2 regions of the Amycolatopsis keratiniphila genome follow, and region 1 is predicted to be linked to the other one. Evidence: riboswitches for the same ligand, from Rfam matches in the RefSeq annotation. Region 1 holds a riboswitch; the other holds the start of a gene.
What was found. A riboswitch is a leader RNA that binds a small molecule or an ion and turns the genes downstream of it on or off. The one in region 1 is predicted to bind glycine.

Region 1 (5,502 bases):
CGGCGGGGGCGAACGGGTGGATCCCCGCGAACTCGCGCCAGCTGATCGGCTCCATCTCGGTGGTGGCGTTGAGCTTCATCGTGCAGGAGCCGAGCGGGATCATGCCGCGGTCGAGCGCGTAGTCCAGATCGGACAGTCCGCGCAGGTAGCGCAGCATCGCGGTCTCGGAGCGGTGCGAGTGGAAGACCTCGTGGGTCAGGTACTCGCTCTCGCGGCCGAGGCCGGAGGGCAGCGCCTGGGCGCTTCCGGCCTGGTTTTCGATCCCGAACGCGTTGAGCACCTTGGCGATGATCGCGGGCGTGGTGACCTCGTCGACCGCGATGCGGACGTGGTCGGCGTCGACCGGGCCGAGGTTGATCCCGTTCTCGCGCGCGACCGCGACGACCGCTTCGGCCTGTCCGGGCATCCGGGCGAGGACCGTGTCGAAGAAGCCCTCGTGGACGACCTCGACGCCACCCTCGCGCAGCGCCCCGGCCAGCCCGGCGGCGAGCTCGTGGACGCGGGTCGCGATGCGCTTGAGGCCGTCCGGACCGTGGTAGACCGCGTACATCGCGGCGAGCACGGCAGGCAGGACCTGCGCGGTACAGATGTTGGAGGTGGCCTTCTCGCGGCGGATGTGCTGCTCGCGGGTCTGCAGGGCGAGGCGGTACGCGGGGTTGCCGTCGGCGTCGACCGAGACCCCGACCAGGCGGCCCGGGAGCGAGCGCTCGAGCCCGGCGCGGACGGCCATGAACCCGGCGTGCGGGCCGCCGTAGCCGAGCGGGACGCCGAAGCGCTGGGTGGAACCGGCGGCGATGTCGGCGCCGAACTCACCCGGCGCGGTGATCAGCGTGAGGGCGAGCAGGTCGGCGGCGACGGTGTACAGCGCGCCGGCGGCCTTCGCGGTCTCGGAGATGGCGGAGTAGAAGCCCGCGCCGCGCAGCACGCCGGAAGCGCCCGGGTACTGGACGACGACGCCGAAGAACTCCTCCGGCAGGCCGGTGAGCAGGTCGCGGACCTCGACCTCGACGCCCATGGCCTCGGCGCGGGTGCGGACGACGGCGATGGTCTGCGGCAGGCACTCGGCGTCGAGGACGACCTTGTTCGACTTCGCCTTCGACGCGCGTCGCATCAGCATGACGGCCTCGGCGACGGCGGTGGACTCGTCGAGCAGGGAGGCGTTCGCGGTGGCGAGACCGGCCAGCTCGGAGACCATGGTCTGGAAGTTGAGGAGGGCTTCGAGACGGCCCTGCGAGATCTCCGGCTGGTAGGGCGTGTACGCCGTGTACCAGGCCGGGTTCTCCAGCACGTTGCGGCGGATGACCGCCGGGGTGACCGTGTCGTGGAAGCCGAGGCCGATCATCTGCGTCATCGGCTTGTTGAGCGCGGCGAGCGCGCGAAGCTCGGCGATGGCGTCCTCTTCGGACGCGGCGGGGGGAAGTTCGAGGTCGCGGGTGACCCGGATCGCGGACGGCACCGCGGCCTGCACCAGGGCATCGAGACTGCCGTAGCCGACCTCGGCGAGCATCTTGGCCTGCTCGGACTCCGAGGGGCCGATGTGCCGGTCGTCGAAGGACGTACTGGTCAAGGGAGCTCCTTGGGTCAGGCGCCGGATAGACCGGTGCGCTGGGAACTCCCCCTCTGTCATGGCACCTGAGAGTTTCACCACCGATGAGGGTGGCTTTCACCTTGGGTGAGGCGCACTTGCGCGCCTGCTTTCCAGAGTGGCCTCGCGTGAAGCGGTAGTGGGTACCTGAGAGATTCCGGGGAGTTTGCTCCTTCGGTGCCCCACCACGTTCGTGGGGGCTCTCCCGCTCCAGCTCGACGGCCCTGTCTGTAGTTGTGCGCACACCGTACCTGGCCTGTTCAGCGCGCGTCTACTCACCGCCGACGACGTCACTTGCGTGTTCGGAGCCGTCACTCGTGAGTTACGCCTTCAATCACGCGAGTGACGGCCCTGATCACGCGAGTTACGCGTTCTCCATCATCATCTCGGCGGTGATCGTGCCGCAGAGCTCGGCGCAGCGCCTCATCATGTCGGCCGCGTCGGCGAGCTCGGCGTCGCCGGTCTTGGCGCACTCGTCGGCGCACATGCGCATCATCTGGGAGGCGAGGCCGCACATCTTCGCGCACATGCGCATCATTTCGAGGTCGGCGATCATCGCGGAGCAGCGCATCATCATGTCGGCGCACATGCGGGACATGTCCGCGCAGGTCACCATCATCATCCCGAGCTTCGCGCCGCCCATCTCCATGCAGCGCGTCATCATCTCCTCGCAGCGGACGTGACACTCGTTGCACAGGTCGATGCAGTCACGCATGGCGGTGCTCATCTGCCGGGTCATGCTCTGGCCTCCTGGGTGGTCCTGGATGCTGGCTTCGCGTTCAGGACTACAGCGCAGGTCAGCGGGCCGCCATCCCAGCCACCGGGACGAGTGACGGTCAGCCCGGCCCGGGGTGAAAGGGCCCTTCACCGCATGAGACGAGGGGAAAGCGTCCTTCGGCCCCCAGTACCGAGCGCGACGGCCGGCCCGAGTACATGAAGGCCCCCTTCCTGTACCTAGGCGCAAGGAAGGAGGCCTTCATGTACTTCACCGCATTCAGAGGACTAAACGCGGGCCGGGGTCAGAGCGGGGTGACGTAGGCGCCCGAGATGCCGCCGTCCACAAGGAACTGCGAAGCGGTGATGAACGAGGCGTCGTCGCTCGCCAGGAACGCGACCGCGGCGGCGATCTCCTCCGGCTCCGCGAACCGCCCGACCGGCACGTGCACCAGCCGCCGCGCGGCCCGCTCGGGGTCCTTCGCGAACAGCTCCTTGAGCAGCGGCGTGTTCACCGGACCCGGGCACAGCGCGTTCACCCGGATGTTCTCCCGCGCGAACTGCACGCCCAGTTCCCGGCTCATCGCCAGCACGCCGCCCTTGGACGCGGTGTAGGAAATCTGCGATGTCGCCGCGCCCATCACCGCGACGAACGACGCCGTGTTGATGATCGAGCCCTTCCCCTGCCGCTGCATATGCGGCAAGACCGCCTTGCAGCACAGGTACACCGACGTCAGGTTGACCTTCTGCACCTTCTCCCACGCGTCGATGCCCGTGGTGAGGATCGAGTCGTCCTCCGGCGGCGAGATACCCGCGTTGTTGAACGCGACGTCGACCGAGCCGAAAGTGTCCACAGTGGTCTGGAACAGGGCCTCGACCTGCTCGGCGTCGGTGACATCGGCCTGCACGAACAGACCGCCGACCTCGTCGGCCGCGGCTTTCCCGGTCTCGGCGGAGATGTCGCCGATGACGACCTTCGCGCCTTCGCTCGCCAGCCGCCGCGCGGTGGCGAGGCCGATCCCGCTGCTGCCACCGGTGATTACGGCGACGCGGCCTTCGAAACGCTGAACCATTATTCCTCCGTGCTGATGAAAACGTTCTTGGTCTCGGTGAAGGCATCGACGGCGTCCGGGCCGAGCTCCCGGCCCAACCCGGACTGCTTGAATCCGCCGAACGGCGTCCAGTACCGGACGGACGAATGCGAGTTGACCGACAGGTTCCCGGCCTCGACACCGCGCGCGACGCGGAAGGCGCGGCCGACGTCACGGGTCCAGATCGAGCCGGACAGCCCGTACTCGGTCCGGTTGGCCATGGTCACCGCGTCCGCCTCGCCGTCGAACGGGACCACGGCGACGACCGGGCCGAAGATCTCCTCGGAGGCCAGCGGATGCCGCAGGTCCGGCGGGGTGACGACGGCCGGCGCGAACCAGTACCCGGGGCCGACGGGCGCGCTGCCACGGAAGGCGACCGGCGCGGAATCGTCCACATAGGACGACACCTTCGCGTGATGTCCCGCCGAGATCAGCGGGCCCATCTCGGTGATCTCCAGCCGCGGATCCCCGACGACGACGCCGTTCACCGCGGGTTCCAGCAGCTCCATGAACTTGTCGTACACGCTCGACTGCACCAGGATCAGTGACCGCGCGCAGCAGTCCTGCCCGGCGTTGTCGAACACGCCGTACGGCGCGGTGGCCGCGGCCTTCTCCAGGTCGGCGTCGGCGAAGACGATGTTCGCGTTCTTGCCGCCGAGCTCCAGGGTCACCCGCTTCACCTGCGCGGCACAGCCCGCCATGATCCGTTTGCCGACCTCGGTGGAGCCGGTGAACACCACCTTCCGCACCGCCGGATGGTCCACGAAACGCTGCCCCACCACGGATCCCTTGCCGGGAAGCACCTGGAAGACGTCTTCGGGGATCCCCGCCTCGCGGGCGAGTTCGCCGAGGCGGATCGCGGTGAGCGGGGTGAGCTCGGCGGGTTTGAGCACGACCGTGTTCCCCGCGGCGAGCGCGGGTGCGAACCCCCAGCCCGCGATGGGCATCGGGAAGTTCCACGGCACGATCACCCCGACCACGCCCAGTGGCTCGTGGAACGTCATGTTCACGCCACCGGGCACCGGGATCTGCTTGCCGGTCAGCCGTTCGGGCGAAGCCGAGTAGTACGTCAGCACGTCGCGGACGTTGCCCGCCTCCCAGCGCGCGTTGCCGATCGTGTGGCCGGCGTTGGCGACCTCCAGCGCGGCGAGGTGCTCGATGTCGGCGTCGACGGCGTCGGCGAACCGGCGCAGCAGCCGTGCCCGGTCGCCGGGGGCCACCGCGCGCCAGGCGGGGAACGCCGCGTGCGCGCGGGCGATCGCCGCGTCGGTCTCCTCGGCCGAGGTCAGCTCGACCGACCTCACCACCTCCTCGGTGGCGGGGTTGATCACCTCGAACGTGGTCATTCGCGCTCCTTCGCAGCTTTCACCAGCGCTTCGAAAAGCCTGATGTCGTCGGGATTCTGTTCGGGATGCCATTGGACGCCGAGCACGAACCCGTCGCCGGGCAGTTCGGCCGCCTCGATGGTCCCGTCGGCGGCCCAGCCGACCGGGACCAGCCCGTCGCCGAGCTTGTCGATCGCCTGATGGTGGTAACACGGCACCTTGGTCTCGGCGCCGAGGATCGACGCGACGCGGCTGCCCTCGGCAAGCCTCACCGTAGTGGTGCCGAAGACCCCCGGCGCGGGCTGGTGATCCGCGCTGTCCACCGTCTCCGGCAGGTGCTGGACGAGCGTGCCGCCCAGCGCGACGCTGAGCACCTGCAGCCCGCGGCACACGCCGAGCACCGGTTTCCCACCGTCCAAAGCGGACCGCAGCAGGCCGAACTCGAACGCGTCCCGGTTCGGCCGCGTGTACGTCGTCGCGTGCTGCTCCTGCCCGTAACGTGCCGGTTCGACGTCCGCGCCGCCGACCAGCACGAGACCGTCCACGGCGGACATCAGCCGATCGTGTGCCTCGCTCACCGGCGGCAGCAGGACCGGGATCCCGCCCGCCGCGACGATCCCGTCGACGTAGACCCGATGGAGCAGCGCCGCTTCGGTCTCCCACACCAGGAACTTCGCGGGTTCCAAATAGGACGTGAGCCCGATCAGGGGCTCAGAGACGTTCGAAGCCACGGATCCTCTCCCAGTCGGTGACGGCGGCGTCGTACGCGGTGAGCTCGACCTTCGCC
Region 2 (5,502 bases), 2.7 Mb from region 1:
CTGCATCAGGCCGGCCTTGTTGGTGAAGTGGTAGGAGATGATCCGGGTGCTGGACAGCCCGGCCCGCTCCTTGATCTTCGCGAACGACGTCTTGTGGTAGCCGAAGTCGGCGATCGTCGCGATCGCGGCCCCGACGATCTGGGCCCGCCGGGCCGCCTCGGTGACCGACAGCCCCAGCTCCGCCTGGACCTCTTGCAGGGCACTCTGGGTGGAGGGATTTACTTGCATGAGTAAAAATTAACACGGCCGAGTAAATCCGGCAAGCATGCGGCCGAACGGGGGACTGTCCTCGACAAGCCTCAAGAAGAGCTTGAGGCCGACCGCGCGTCGCGTTGACCGGTTTGCCGGACGCGCTTACCGTCAATGAAGGTGAATCGCCAAGGTGTGATTCGGATGTCTGGGGCATTCGTCTTGACGAGGAACTCCGGTGCGGACTCCCGTGGGTCCGCGCGGCTTTGTTCGCCGGCCGCCAGGTCGGGCGAGGGGAGGCATGGCGTGGTCGAGGCTGGTAGCCCTCAAGAGCCGCTCGTTCCGGTCGCTGACGGCGAGCAGGGCGAGCTGTTCCCCGACTCTTCCCTTCCGGACGAACTCGTCGGCTACCGCGGTCCCGCCGCCTGCCAGATCGCCGGGATCACGTACCGGCAGCTCGACTACTGGGCCCGCACGAAGCTGGTCGCGCCGAGTATCCGCACGGCGCACGGTTCCGGCTCGCAGCGGCTCTACTCGTTCAAGGACATCCTCGTCCTGAAGGTGGTCAAGCGGCTGCTGGACACCGGCGTCTCCCTGCAGAACATCCGCGTCGCCGTCGACCACCTGCGCCTGCGTGGCGTCCGCGACCTCGCCAAGGTCACCCTGTTCTCGGACGGCACCACCGTCTACGAGTGCACCTCGCCCGAAGAGATCGTCGATTTACTCCAGGGCGGGCAGGGCGTCTTCGGGATCGCGGTCAGCGGCGCGATGCAGGAGATCAGCGGCACCATCCACGAGTTCCCGGCCGAGCGGGCCGACGGCGGCGTGATCGAAACGGTCACGCCGGACGAGCTCACGCAGCGCCGTAACGCGCGACGCACCGGCTGATCATGAGGCCGCGGGAGCGGCAGGGTAGGCTCACTTCCGCGGTCGACGAATCCGCGCGGGAGAGACCGAGTCGATAACCGTTGAGCTCGGCGCCGAAGGAGCAAGTCCTCCCCGGAACCTCTCAGGCACCCTGGACCGCGCGGAAGAGACGCCTCTGGAAAGTGGTTCGCCAGGTCACAGCCTGGCGGCCCCGCCGACGGTGCAAGCCCGGCTCAACACTCGGGCGAAACTCTCAGGCGCCCCCTCGGGGGTACGGACAGAGTGGGGAGGGCCAGGACAATCCGTCCCGGCCCCACCCCCGCGTCTTGGGAGGTCCCCGATGGAGCCCGTGTCACTGGCCGCTCTCGAATCCGGAACCCCCTTCGCGGACCGGCACATCGGCCCCGATGCCGAAGAGCTCGCGCGCATCCTCGACGTCGTCGGCGTCGCCTCCCTCGAAGAGCTCGCCGAGCGGGCCGTCCCCGCGTCGCTGCGGGAGTCCGCGACCCCGCCCGACCTGCCGCCGCCCGCCACCGAGACCGGGGCGCTCGCCGAACTCCGCACGCTGGCCGCGCGCAACCGGCCGATGGTCCAGATGATCGGCCTCGGTTACCACGACACCGTGACCCCGCCGGTGATCCGCCGCAACGTGCTGGAGAGTCCGGCCTGGTACACCGCGTACACGCCGTATCAGCCGGAGATCTCGCAAGGGCGCCTCGAAGCGCTGCTCAACTTCCAGACCATGGTCGCCGACCTGACCGGCCTGCCGATCGCCAACGCGTCCATGCTGGACGAGGCGACCGCCGCGGCCGAGGCGATGACGCTGGTCCGCCGGGCGGGCAAGGCGAAGTCGAACCGGTTCGTGGTCGACGAGGACACCCTTCCGCAGACGATCGAGGTGCTGCGCACCCGCGCCGAACCGCTCGGCATCGACCTGGTGACCGCGGACCTGTCCCAGGGCATCACCGGACTCGGGCTCGGCGGCGACTTCTTCGGCGTGCTGCTGTCGTATCCGGGCGCTTCGGGGGTCGTCCGCGAATGGGAGCACACCATCGCCGAGGTCAAGGCGCTGGGCGCGGCCGTGGTGATGGCCGCGGATCCGCTCGCACTGACCCTGCTGCGGCCTCCCGGTGAACTCGGCGCCGACGTCGCGATCGGATCGACGCAGCGCTTCGGCGTCCCGATGGGCTTCGGCGGCCCGCACGCGGCGTACCTCGCCGTCCGGCAGGGGCTCGAACGGCAGCTGCCCGGACGGCTGGTCGGGGTTTCGAAGGACGCCGATGGCGCGCCCGCGTACCGGCTCGCGCTGCAGACCCGCGAACAGCACATCCGCCGCGAGAAGGCGACGAGCAACATCTGCACCGCGCAGGTGCTCCTGGCGGTCATCGCGTCGATGTACGCGGTGTACCACGGCCCGGAAGGGCTGCGCGCCATCGCGAACCGCGCGCACCGGATGGCCACGGTGCTCGCGGCGGGCCTCGCCGAAAGCGGTGTCGACGTCGTGCACTGCGAATTCTTCGACACCGTCACGGTTTCCGTCCCGGGCCGCGCGGCGGGGATCGTCGGTACGGCACGGGAACTCGGGGTCAACCTGCGGCTCGTGGACTCCGACCACGTCGCCGTCGCCTGCGACGAGACGACCACCCGTGAGCATCTTTCCCTGGTGTGGAAGGCGTTCGGGGTCGCGGTGTCCGATGTGGACTCGCTTGACGCGGACACCGCGGACGGCTTCCCGCCGGATCTGCGCCGCACCAGCGACTACCTGACCCATCCGGTCTTCCACGCGCACCGCTCGGAGACGGCGCTGCTCCGGTACCTGAGGGCGTTGTCCGACAAGGACGTCGCGCTCGACCGGAGCATGATCCCGCTGGGCTCCTGCACGATGAAGCTCAACGCCACGGCCGAGATGGAGCCGATCACGTGGCCCGAGTTCGCCGGGCTGCATCCGTTCGCGCCCGCCGAGGACGCGGCCGGTCTGCTCACCGTCGTGAAGGATCTGGAGCGGTGGCTCGCCGGGATCACCGGCTACGACGCGGTCTCCCTGCAGCCGAACGCCGGAAGCCAGGGCGAGTTCGCCGGTCTCCTGGCGATTCGCGCGTACCACCGCGAACGCGGGAACGCCGCCCGTGACGTCTGCCTGATCCCGTCCAGCGCGCACGGGACGAACGCGGCCAGCGCGGTCATGGCCGGGATGCGCGTGGTCGTCGTGAAATGCGACGACGAGGGCAATATCGACCTCGGGCACCTCAAGTCCACTGTGGACGAGCACGCGGACGACCTCGCCGCGATCATGATCACCTACCCCTCCACGCACGGCGTGTACGAGGACACCGTCCGCGAAGTCTGCGCGCTGGTGCACGACGCGGGCGGCCAGGTGTACGTCGACGGCGCGAACCTGAACGCCCTGATCGGGGTGGCGCAGTACGGGAAGTTCGGCGCGGACGTCTCCCATCTGAACCTGCACAAGACCTTCTGTATCCCGCACGGTGGCGGCGGACCGGGCATCGGCCCGATCGGGGTCCGCGCGCATCTGGCGCCGTACTTGCCGAACCATCCGCTGCAGCCGGACGCGGGCCCGGCCACCGGGGTGGGGCCGATCAGCGCCGCGCCGTGGGGGAGCGCGTCGATCCTCCCGATCTCCTGGGCCTACGTCCGGATGATGGGCGCGGAGGGCCTGAAGCGGGCGACGCTGACCGCGGTCGCGAACGCCAACTACGTCGCCAAGCGGCTCGCCGAGTACTACCCGGTCCTGTACTCCGGGCACGACGGCCTGGTCGCGCACGAATGCATCCTCGATCTCCGCGCGCTCACCAAACGGACCGGCGTCACCGTGGACGACGTCGCCAAGCGGCTGGCCGACTACGGGCTCCACGCGCCGACGATGTCCTTCCCGGTCGCGGGGACGCTCATGGTCGAGCCCACCGAGAGCGAGGATCTCGGCGAACTCGACCGGTTCTGCGACGCGATGATCGCGATCCGCGGCGAGATCGAGAAGGTCGCCGCGGGGGAGTGGCCGCTGGAGGGCAGCCCGCTGCGGAACGCCCCGCACACCGCGCGTTGTCTCGCGGGCGAGTGGGATCGTCCGTACAGCAGGGAGATCGCGGTGTTCCCGGCCGGGTTCACCGCGTCGAAGATCTGGCCCCCGGTGCGGAGGATCGACGGGGCCGCGGGGGACCGCAACCTCGTCTGCTCCTGTCCGCCACCGGAGGCCTTCGCGTGATCGTCAGCCGGGCATCTTGTCGAGAAAGCCCAGCACCTGCTTGATCCGTCCGTCCTCGACGGTGATGACGTCGAAACCGATCGCCAGCGGCTCCTCCGCGCCCTCCGGGCCGAGGTACCACTGGAATCGCGCGATGTCGTGGTGCGCGTCGGGCGCCGCGGGCAGGCTGAACTTCAGCCCCGCGAACTGGGCCTGCGCGCCGGCGATGAAGCCGTCGACACCGTCGTGGCCGGTGACGGCGCCGAGCGGGTCGGTGTAGGCGGCGTCCTCGGTGAAGATTTCGGCGATCAGGGCGCGGCGCTTGTCCGCGTCGGTCTCGTTCCACACGGCGATGTACTGCTCGGCGACGCGCTGGATGTCCGACATGGTGTCTCCTCGTTTCGTTGTGGGGTAACCGATGCCGCAACTCTGTCGGCCGGGGGCGGGTCCCGTCGATTACGCGGGAGGTAATGGCGGCGCGGCACCCGGGCCCGTAGGTTCGTGATCGTGACGACCACAGTGAGCGCGGGCCGCCCCGTCGGGGAACTCCTCCGTGAATGGCGTGACCGCCGCCGGATCAGCCAGCTGGATCTCGCCATTTCGGCGGACATCTCCACTCGGCACCTGAGCTTCGTCGAAACCGGCCGGTCCAAGCCCAGCCGCGAGATGGTGCTGCGGCTCGGCGAACATCTGGAGGTGCCCTTGCGGGAACGCAATCAGCTGCTGCTGGCCGCGGGGTACGCGCCCGCGTACGCCGAAACCGGGCTCGCCGCCCCGGAGCTGGCGGCCGTCCGCAAGGCGGTGCGCCAGCTGATGACGGGCCACGAGCCGTACCCGGCCGCCGTCGTCGACCGCTGGTGGAACCTGGTCGACGCCAACGCGAGCATCTCGCTTATGACCGGCCTGGTCTCGCCGGCCTTGCTGGCGCCCCCGGTCAACGTCCTGCGGGTGACACTGCATCCGGACGGGATGGCGCCGTACGTGCTGAACCTGGGGGAGTGGCGTGCCCATCTGCTCGGCAGGCTGCGGCGGCAGGTGATCCAGACCGCCGACCCGATGCTGACCGAGCTGCTGGAGGAACTGCTCACCTACCCGTGCGCGGATCCCGTTCCCGAGGTGGAGGTCCCCGGGCCGGGTGACATCTTCGTCCCGCTGAAACTGCGGCACGAGGACGCCGAACTCACGTTCTTCAGCACGGTCTCCACCTTCGGGACGCCGCTGGACGTCACGGTCGCCGAGCTGGTGAT

Region 2: it holds a riboswitch for glycine, as region 1 does, so the genes downstream of both, gcvP (aminomethyl-transferring glycine dehydrogenase) here and gcvP (aminomethyl-transferring glycine dehydrogenase) in region 1, are expected to answer to the same signal.

Annotation. Positions count from the first base shown of each region.
Region 1 is NC_021252.1:6,834,293-6,839,794, forward strand. It holds gene gcvP (aminomethyl-transferring glycine dehydrogenase) at 1-1,567, opposite strand, end outside; glycine riboswitch at 1,710-1,803, opposite strand; gene AORI_RS71340 (four-helix bundle copper-binding protein) at 1,950-2,324, opposite strand; gene AORI_RS71345 (3-oxoacyl-ACP reductase) at 2,605-3,372, opposite strand; gene AORI_RS71350 (aldehyde dehydrogenase family protein) at 3,372-4,736, opposite strand; gene AORI_RS71355 (gamma-glutamyl-gamma-aminobutyrate hydrolase family protein) at 4,733-5,446, opposite strand; gene AORI_RS71360 (glutamine synthetase family protein) at 5,427-5,502, opposite strand, start outside.
Region 2 is NC_021252.1:4,102,541-4,108,042, forward strand. It holds gene AORI_RS59630 (TetR/AcrR family transcriptional regulator) at 1-228, opposite strand, end outside; gene AORI_RS59635 (MerR family transcriptional regulator) at 496-1,077, shown strand; glycine riboswitch at 1,124-1,225, shown strand; gene gcvP (aminomethyl-transferring glycine dehydrogenase) at 1,397-4,276, shown strand; gene AORI_RS59645 (nuclear transport factor 2 family protein) at 4,280-4,642, opposite strand; gene AORI_RS59650 (helix-turn-helix domain-containing protein) at 4,757-5,502, shown strand, end outside.